DNA from 3 places in the Mesorhizobium sp. 113-3-9 genome. Region 2 is predicted to be linked to each of the others. Evidence: predicted binding sites of a transcription regulator. Region 2 holds the regulator's gene; each other region holds the start of a gene.
The links. Region 2 encodes PhoB, which activates phosphate uptake and scavenging genes when phosphate is short. Its sites were predicted from a motif close to TGTCATNNANCTGTCAT; they were not measured.

Region 1: MesoLj_RS21115 (PhoX family protein) is a predicted target of PhoB. The motif match lies at 1,209-1,225, and genes of this name have one in related genera.
Region 3: phnF (phosphonate metabolism transcriptional regulator PhnF) is a predicted target of PhoB. The motif match lies at 1,834-1,850, and genes of this name have one in related genera.

The regions. Positions count from the first base shown of each region.
Region 1 covers NZ_AP023246.1:4,364,302-4,367,575, reverse strand. Annotated here, with positions in the region: gene urtA (urea ABC transporter substrate-binding protein) at 1-390, opposite strand, end outside; gene MesoLj_RS21120 (hypothetical protein) at 734-1,141, shown strand; gene MesoLj_RS21115 (PhoX family protein) at 1,281-3,191, shown strand; gene MesoLj_RS21110 (GMC family oxidoreductase) at 3,255-3,274, opposite strand, start outside.
Region 2 covers NZ_AP023246.1:1,642,246-1,645,519, forward strand. Annotated here, with positions in the region: gene pstB (phosphate ABC transporter ATP-binding protein PstB) at 1-353, shown strand, start outside; gene phoU (phosphate signaling complex protein PhoU) at 379-1,086, shown strand; gene phoB (phosphate regulon transcriptional regulator PhoB) at 1,209-1,898, shown strand; gene MesoLj_RS07980 (ROK family transcriptional regulator) at 2,237-3,274, opposite strand, start outside.
Region 3 covers NZ_AP023246.1:2,024,821-2,028,094, forward strand. Annotated here, with positions in the region: gene MesoLj_RS09805 (carbon-phosphorus lyase complex subunit PhnI) at 1-680, opposite strand, end outside; gene phnH (phosphonate C-P lyase system protein PhnH) at 682-1,293, opposite strand; gene phnG (phosphonate C-P lyase system protein PhnG) at 1,293-1,754, opposite strand; gene phnF (phosphonate metabolism transcriptional regulator PhnF) at 1,876-2,625, shown strand; gene MesoLj_RS09825 (zinc-binding alcohol dehydrogenase family protein) at 2,910-3,274, opposite strand, start outside.

The DNA.
Region 1 (3,274 bases), 2.7 Mb from region 2:
CTCGCTCTCCTCGCCCTCATACTGGACGGGATAGAACAGGATGTTGTCGAGTTCGGAGAACACCGGCAGCACCGATTTGCGCGACACCGAGGTCCAGCAGCCGAACACCGCCGCGACCTTGTCCTTCGAAATCAGCTCGCGTGCCTTCTCGGCGAATAGCGGCCAGTTGGACGCCGGATCGACGACAACGGCTTCAAGCTTCTTGCCGAGCAGGCCGCCCTTGGCGTTCTGCTCGTCGATGAGCATCAGCATGGCATCCTTCAGCGTCGTCTCCGAAATCGCCATGGTTCCCGACAGCGAATGGAGAATGCCGACCTTGATCGTGTCGTCCGCCGCCTTGGCGGGAGCTGAAATCAACAGGCCAGCGGCGACCACGCTTGCCGAGAACATTTTTGTTATTGTCGAGAAATTACCCCTCATACGGAAGACTCCCAAGCTGGTTGATTGCACCGCACCAATGCAATGCAACCCCCATGCCAACCGCTGTGCGGATGCCGAAAAACGGCAAATAGGCAAATATTATCAGACTGTTATTATATTAGGCGGAACAAACAAAGGAGAGCCGGTTAAAAATTGGTTGAGGGAAATTTGCGCAACGCACAAGGCATCTGCCTAATTTTCGCCCAATTTGGCCAAATGCCTAGATTTTGATCGCCACACATGGGGCACGGACGACAAATGTTGCGGTACGGCGCAAAAATGGGGCAAGCTCGCGTCTCAACCGAGCAACGTCATGGCATCCCTGATTTATCGCATTCTCATCGGCATGGTGCTTCTGGCGGCAGCGACCGGGATCGCACGAGCCGACTTCAGCGACGGCAAGATGCCCGATGGCACCTATCACTGCGAGGTCTACCTGCTCGGCATGTTCATTAACCTCGGCGACATCACCATCAAGGGCAATGTCTACACTGGTCCGGTCACCTTCGGGGCCGCCCAGCAGGGCTACAACTACCAGATGGATGCAAACGGCGTGATCTCCTGGCTGGGACCGCTCGGCGGCTATACGGCGGGCGGCAACTCGCTGTCGCTGACCCAGGCAACGCTGGACGGCCAGAGCCCGCCCTCCTTCGACATCATCATGAAGCAGCCCGATGGCGCCTTCACCGCGTCGACCTGCACCAAGGGAGGCAATCCGTAGGCCCTGCCTTGGCGGGTGCCGCTTCCGTGCGGGCTGCCTGCCCTTCTGCTGCAAGCCCGCCCTCTCATGTCATCTGGATGTTGCCGAAGCTGGATAGGCAGCGGTGCGCCGTCACCCATCCACATCGAGAGGCAGACACATGGCCAACTTCCCGTTTTCGTCCTCCCCTGTCATTCGCGAAATCATCGCCGAGCGCGTCTCGCGCCGCACGCTCCTCAAAGGCAGCCTCGCTTCCGGCGCGTTGATCGCCGGCGGCGGCTTTGTCGGCTCCTTGTTCGCCGGCGAGACACATGCCGCCGCGCTTTCCACACTGGGCTTTCCCGAACTGAAGCGGGTCTATGACAAGACCCATGCCGCCGCCGAAGGCTATGAAACGACAATCGTCGCACGCTGGGGCGATCCACTTGTCGCCGGTCTGCCGGATTTCGACGGCAACATGGTCGCGGCCGCCGAACAGGAAAAGCGCTTCGGCTACAATTGCGATTACATCGCCTTCCTGCCGTTGCCCAAGGGCTCGGTGAACTCCGATCACGGCCTGCTTTGCGTCAACAACGAATACATCTCGCCCAACGTCATGTTTCCCGGCATGACCGAGGACGACGCCGGCAAGACGATGAGCAAGGAGCAGGTCGATCTCGGCCTGGCGGCGATGGGCCACTCGATCGTCGAGGTCATGTTCAAGGACGGCAAGTGGCAGACCGTCGAGGACAGCCCGCTCAATCGCCGCATCACGGCCAACACCGAGATGACCGTTTCCGGGCCGGCAGCCGGCCACGCGCTGCTCAGGACGTCCGCCGACGCGACCGGCACGAAGGTGCTCGGCACCAGCTACAATTGCAGCGGCGGCTTTACCCCATGGGGCACCGTGCTGACCTGCGAGGAAGGCGTTTCCGACCTGTTCGGCGGCGACCCGAAAAAGGCACCGACCGCGGACATTCTCGACCGCTATGGCTTTGATGGCTCCGATATCTATGGCCGTGGCCGTTTCCATGACCGCTTCAACATCGACAAGGAACCGAACGAGCCGAACCGCTTCGACTGGGTGGTCGAGATCGACCCTTATGATCCCCAATCGAAGCCGGTGAAGCGCACGGCGCTTGGCCGCATGTCGCATGAGGCCTCCACGGTCGTCCTCAACAAGGACGGCCGCATCGTCGTCTACATGGGCGACGACGACTATTTCGAATACATGTACCGCTACGTCTCGAACAAGGCTTACGACAAGGCGAATCCGGCTTCCGGCAACGGCCTTCTGGACGATGGCGTGCTCTCGGTCGCCCGTTACGACGCCGATGGCTCGCTGACATGGCTGCCGCTGGTTCATGGCCAGGGCAAACTCACCGCCGAGAACGGCTTCGCCGATCAGGCCGAGGTGCTGTTGAAGACACGGCTGGCGGCGGACGCGCTCGGCGCGACCCCGATGGACCGGCCGGAGGACATCGAGACCAACCCGGTCACCGGTCGCGTCTACGCCGTCATGACCAAGAACAAGAAACGGGACGAATCCAAGATCAATCCGGCCAACACGCGGCCCGAAAACCTCTGGGGTCATATCGTCGAGCTGATCCCGCCCGGTGGCCGTGGCGCCGAGGCCGACCACACATCAGACAAATACGCCTGGGACCTGTTCGTGCTCTGCGGCAACCCAAAGGACACCAAGGTCGGCGCAACCTTCCATCCCGACACGTCGGACAATGGCTGGTTCGTCTGCCCCGACAACATCACCTTCGACCCCGCCGGGCGTCTCTGGGTGGCGACCGACGGCGCCAACGATTTCGACCTGCCGGACGGTGTCTATGGCGTCGACACGGAAGGCGCGGCACGCGGCCTGCCGAAGCTTTTGTTCACCTGCCCGCATGGCGCGGAAGCGACCGGTCCTTGCTTCACCCCGGATGGCACGACACTGTTCCTTTCGGTGCAGCACCCCTCCGAGGATGCCCAAACGCTCGACAAGGCGCAGTCGCTGTGGCCGGATTTCAGGGACGGCCAGCCTCCGAGGCCATCGGTGGTCGCCATCCGTCGCAAGGACGGCCAGCCGGTCGGGGCATAGCTTCCAGCACACAAAAAAGGCGCGGAACCCGGTCAGGTTCCGCGCCAGCAGGCAGTCGGGAGGTTAGATGGTCTTGGCCGACA
Region 2 (3,274 bases):
CCGAGGTCAAGGACAAGCTCAATGCCAGCGGCCTCAGCCTGTCGGGCGGCCAGCAGCAGCGGCTGTGCATCGCCCGCACGGTGGCGGTGAAGCCGGAGGTCATCCTGCTCGACGAGCCGGCCTCCGCGCTTGATCCGCTGTCGACCGCCAAGATCGAGGAACTGATCGACGAGCTGCAGGCCGACTACACGATCGTCATCGTCACCCACAACATGCAGCAGGCGGCGCGCGTCTCGAAGCAGACCGCCTTCATGTATCTTGGCGAACTGGTCGAATTCGACCGCACCGAGAAGATCTTCACGTCGCCTCGCGAGAAGCGCACGCAAGACTACATCACCGGCCGCTTCGGCTGATCGCACGCATACGAGGACCAGGATCATGGCCGAACATACAGTCGCAGCCTTCGACGAGGATCTCGGACAGATCAGCAGGCTGATCAGCGACATGGGCGATCTCGCCGGTTCGATGGTCGGCGGCGCCACCAAGGCGCTGCTGAATTCCGACAACGCGCTGGCACAGCGCGTAGTCTCCGACGACGCCATCATGGATGCGCGCCAGCGCGAACTCGACGATCGCGCCATCACGCTGATCGCCAAGCGCCAGCCGATGGCCGACGATCTGCGCCATGTCGTCGGGTCGATCCGCATGGCCGGCGACCTCGAACGCATTGGCGACCTTGCCAAGAACATCGCCAAGCGCGTCGGCACCGTCGGTCTCAACGCAACGCCGCGCGACCTGTCGCATTCCATCGACGCCATGGCGCAGCTGGTGCTGATCCAGGTGCAGGGCGTGATCGAGGAGTATGCGGCGCGCGACGCCGCCGCGCTTGCGAAGCTGCGCGCCGACGACGAACGCATCGACGTCAAGTACACCTCGGTGTTCCGCGAACTGCTGACCTACATGATGGAGGATCCGCGCAACATCACCGCTTGCACGCATCTGTTGTTCTGCGCCAAGAATCTCGAACGCATCGGCGACCATGTGACCAACATCGCCGAGAACGCGTACTATGTCCTGACCGGCACGCAACTGCCCGCCAACCGCCCCAAACAGGACGAGACGGCGATGTCGGCGCCGGCGGCTTGAGCGTTGGAGCGGTTCAGCGTTTCGCGGAAACGCCGAACCGCTCTATCTCTTTGTTTCACGCAATTCAGGATGGAAAACCGCTACATATTTTTTCCTGGGATTGCTTTAGAGGTGACCAGTCAATGATCGCACCACGCATCATGGTGGTGGAGGACGAGGAGCCGCTCGGCGTGCTCCTCCGCTACAATCTGGAATCGGAAGGTTATCAGGTCGAGGTGGTAACCCGCGGCGATGAAGCCGAAATCCGGCTGCAGGAGAACGTGCCCGATCTCCTGGTGCTCGACTGGATGGTACCGGCGGTGTCCGGCATCGAACTCTGTCGCCGGCTAAGAATGCGGCCCGAGACCGAACGGCTGCCGATCATCATGCTTACCGCGCGGGGTGAAGAAAGCGACCGCGTGCGCGGCCTTTCGACCGGTGCCGACGACTATCTGGTCAAGCCGTTCTCGACGCCGGAATTCATGGCCCGCGTCAAGGCGCTGCTGCGCCGCGCCAAGCCGGAAGTGCTGTCCAGCGTGCTCAAGGTCGGCGACATCGTGCTCGACCGTGAATCGCACCGGGTCTACCGCAAGAAGAGCGAGATCCGGCTCGGGCCGACCGAATTCCGCCTTCTGGAATTCATGATGCGCCATCCCGGCCGCGTCTTCTCGCGCAGCCAACTGCTCGACAATGTCTGGGGTGAGACGATCTATATCGACGAGCGCACCGTGGACGTGCATGTCGGCCGCCTGCGCAAGGCGGTCAACAATGGCCGCATGCCCGACGTCATCCGCACCATCCGTGGGGCAGGCTACGCGATCAGGGAAGATTAGAGCCTTGAGGCGGAAGCGTTGATCGGTTGAATGTGTCCACTCCCGGGTCACACGCATTGACAATTGGCTGAGACGCTCATGGCTTCGTATCCTTGGGCGAGCAAAGGAGCGCAGCGACGCGGCGCGGACCCCTGGAGCTGCTCTGCAGCCCAAGGATCCATGCCGCGACCTCAAAGCGTTGCCACGGCGCAAATCCTGCTCCGCTGCACTGCGTGGCATAGGTCACGGAATGGATCCCAGGGTCTCCGCGACGGAGCTTCGCTCCTGCTCCGCCCACGGATGACGACGGCCAATCTCCAAGTAAGCGAGGGTCTACGGCATCAACGACGAATGCCAGCTCAGGCAACGCTCTTCCCGGCACTGCCTCTTGCCTGCACGCCCGGCGCGAAGATCTCCTGATCGACGAAGGTCAGTGCGCGCATGGCGCAGCCCTCGCGGATCAGGGGCAACTCGTTCGGTTCGGTGTCGAACGAAATCGATTTCGAGTGCTGGCCGCCGGCGGTCTGGGCGATCGCCTCGCGCAATGCCGGCTCGATCAGGTCGAAGGCGGCGGCGCTGACGCCGACCATGGCCACGGGGGCGGGATCGATCAGCGCGAACAGGCTGCCGAGGCCATAACCCAGTGCTTCGCCGGCCTTGCGATAGGCTTCGCGCTCGGGCCCGGCCCGTTCCCGTGCCGTCGTCGCCAATGCCCGCATCTGCGCGTCGCTGACGTCGGCGACCGGTTCGGTGTCCTCGCCAAGCTGCCTGGCATTGCGCCAGATGGCGTAGTTGCCGGCATAGGCCTCGACGCAGCCGCGCCGCCCGCAGCGGCAGAGCGCGCCGCCTGGCCGATGGATCATGTGGCCGAACTCGCCGCCCGACGAATGGGTGCCGGTGAACAGCTCGCCCTTCAGCACCAGGCCCATGCCGATGCCGTGCGACAAAAGGATGGCGATGAAGTCGTCGCGGTAGCGTTCGGGGTCGCGCCAGCGCAGCGCCACCGCCATCATGTTGCAGTCGTTCTCCATGGTGGCCGGGATGCCGAACTCGGCTTCCAGTATGTCGGCGAAGGCGATGTCGGTCTGCGGCGTGATCGGCGACCACAGCATGGCCCTGGCCTCGGTGTCGGTGATCCCCTGGATCGCCAGTGCGATGCGGGCGACGCTGCGCACGTCGATATCGGGATCCTCGAGGCGGCGCCGTACAATGGCGACGCATTCACCGATCAGCGCCTCGCGCGACATGGTCAGCGTGTCCAGCCGGCGCTGTTCCTCCGATATCACCTGGCCGGCATAGTCGATGACGGCGACGGACAGGAAATTCAGCGACAGCACCACAGTCATGATGGCCGCGGCCTCCGGGTTGAGGCCGAGGCCGACCTGTGGCCTGCCGCG
Region 3 (3,274 bases), 380 kb from region 2:
ATTTCGCCGACGAAGGGATGGTTGCGGGCGTAGCCGCGCTGGGTGGAATAGCCGAGCGCCAGCAGGAAACCTTCGTCACCGCGCGACAGCGCCTGCAGGCGGATGTCGCGCGCCATCGGGAATTCCAGCGGCTCGCGGGTGATGTCGCCGGGGACATGATCCTGCGGCATCTCGCCATCCGGTTCGATCAGGCCCTCGCGGGCGAGGATCGCCGAGACGCGCGGCATGGCCTGCGCTTCAGTCTCGCGCTGCAACGGTTCGGCGACATCGGCGCCGGCGGCAAGCTCGGGATCGAGCAGCCGGTGGGTGTAGTCGAAGGTCGGGCCAAGCAACTGGCCGCCGGGCAAGTCCTTGTAGGTTGCCGACACACGCCGTTCGACCCGCATGGCGCCGGTGTCGATCGGTCTGGAATAGCCGAAACGCGGCAGCGTGGTGCGATAGGCGCGCACCAGGAAGATCGCCTCGATCATGTCGCCGCGCGCCTGGACGATGGCGAGTGCCGCCAGTTCACGATCATAGAGCGAGCCTTCGCTCATCACCCGATCGACGCCGAGCGACAACTGCTCGACGATCTGGTCGAGGCGCAGCGCGGGCACCGAACGGTCGCCGCGCCGGCGGTCGGCGAGAAGGCTGTGGGCATTGGCGATTGCGGCCTCGCCGCCTTTTACCGCGACATACATCTTACGCCTCCATCGTCTTGATACGTGTCGTGCGCGGAAGGCAGGCTATGCCTTGCGATGTGGCGAGGATGACGTCGACACCGCGCGGAAAGCGCTTGTTGTTCTGCTTCCACTGCTCGATGAAATGACGCGGCATCTGCGCCGGCGCGATCACGGCGCTGGTTTCGATGCCGGGGCCTTCAAGCAAGAGCGGCGCACCTGACACGAGGTCGCTGACCTGGAGGATCAGCGTGGTCGATCTGTCGGGATAATCCTGCGTGCCTTGCGCAAAACCGTCGAGCGCCATCATCTCGGCCGGTGTTGCGACAAACGCGAAATGCGCGTCGGCCGGCGTGTTGGCCAGCGGCGCGCCGGTGTGGAAACCAAGCCAGGAGCCGATCGCGGAGGAGGTGTGCAGGGCCGGGTCGAGCCAGAGCGGCGTGTCGTTGTCGCACAGCGCCAGCGCCACCGCGCCTGACGTTGCCGAGAGCGGTGCTGGCGGACGGGCCAGGGCAGGCAAAGGCTGCACACTGCCTGGCCGCGCCATCGCGTCCATGATTGCGCGGAACACGGTCTGGGCATTGAAGACCGGATCGGCGAAGCCGCCCTCGATCGATTGTGCTGCGATATCCATCAGTCTTCTCCGCGAACCATGGTGAAGAAATCCACCTTCGTTGCCGCCGTCTCCGCGCGGCGTTTTTCGTTGGCGGCGGCAAGCGCCGACCTCAGAGGCGCGATCAGCCTGGTCTCGACTTCGGCGCGGCTGGCAGGGTCCTGCCACAGCGCGTCGGCTATTGCCGCCAGCTTTGCCTTCTGCTTGTCGCGACCAAGCGCGTAGCAATGGCCGACCTGACCGGACGGCAACCGGACGGTGGCGCGGGTGACGGTCGCCTCGCCGACATTGAATGGCGCGCCGCCGCCGCCGATACGACCGCGCAGCGTCACCAGCCCGGTCTCGGGACCACGCAGCAGTTCGGCTTGCGAAGGCAGGCCAGCCTCGTTCCAGAGCCGGACGATGTCGTCGCCGCTCGACTGCGCCAAAGTCGCCATGGCGGCCTTGCGTTCGGCCTGGTCGCGGGCTTCCTGTCCTCGCATCAGCAGAATTCCTCTTTGCCAAATTTGTCTATTGATATAGACAACTATACAAATTATACATATTACCTAACGCGAGTCCATGACGCGTGGATGACAGCCGATGGAAGGCGGGGGCAAATTCATGACCGGACGACAGGAAGCCGACAGTATCGAACGGCGCAGCGGCGTCTCGCTGTGGCGCCAGATCGCCGACAGGATCCTGCAGGCGATCGCCATCGGGGATTTCGCCGAGAATGCCGCGCTGCCGCCGGAGGTGGCGCTCGCCGAGCGCTATGGCGTCAACCGTCACACGGTGCGCAGCGCCATATCGGCGCTCGTGCAGGAAGGGGTGCTGCGGGCCGAGCAGGGGCGCGGCACCTTCGTCTTGTCGCGCAAACGGCTGTCCTATCCGATCGGCGCGCGGACACGCTTTTCAACAGGCCTGCAAGGGCAGACATCGGAACGGCATATCGTGTTGCTCGCTTCATCGATCGAGCCCGCAAGTCAGCGTGTCGCCGAGGGCCTTGGGTTGGCCAGGGGTGCCGAGGTGATCAGGCTCGAGACACGCGGTGAAGCCGACGGACGGCCTGTGTCGCGTGCTGCCGGCTGGTTCGATGCCAGACGCTTCACCGGGATCGACAAGGCGATGGCCGAGACCGGGTCTGTCACGGCCTCTCTGGCTCGTTTCGGGATAGACGATTATCTCCGGCAATCGACCGTGCTGTCGGCGCGCCATGCCGATGCCGCCGATCTTGCCGACCTGGACCTGCAGCCGGGCGCTATCGTTCTGGTCACTGTGGCCGTCAACGTCACGCCGGATGGCCAGCCGATCCAGTTTTCGGAATCGCGGTTTCCGGCCGAGAGGGTGGAGTTGAAGCTGTCGGCGCTGTAGGGAATGCCGGCCTTTTACGAGACCGTGACCAGCCCGGTCGTGCCTAACTGTCGGCGGCTGCTCGTTTCGGCTTCCCCCAATCCGTCGCTGCTTCGCAGCGCCACCTTTCCCCCCTCCGGAGGGGAAAGGAAGGGAGCATCGCTGGAGGAGCGGTGGCTGCAATAGGTCAGTGCCCTTCCTCTACCCCGTCGATCGGGGGAGAGGTGGCTCGGCGGAGCCGAGACGGAGTGGGGGTCGACTGTGCTGCGCGCCCTCAATTCGGGCCGAGTTCACCACTTGCCGTATTACGACACCACCTCGATCACAGCCTTGATCAGGCCGGATTTCTCATGCGCCCAGCGGGCGAGGTCGCGCGGCGTGCCGTCTAGTGTGGTGCGGTGTGTGACGAGCTTGGCCAATGGCACGGCACCGTTGCGGATCGAGGCAGCGACATGATCGAAGTCGGCGCGCAAAGCGTTGCGGCTGCCGATCAGCGTCATTTCACGCTTGTGAAATTCAGGGTCGGAAAAGACGATGTCGTCCTTGACGACGCTGACCAGCACCAGCGTGCCGCCGTGGGCGACATGGGCGAAGGCCGACTGCACTGATTGGGTGTTGCCGGTGGCGTCGAAGACCATGTCGAAGCCTTCGCCTGATGTCGCTTCCCTGA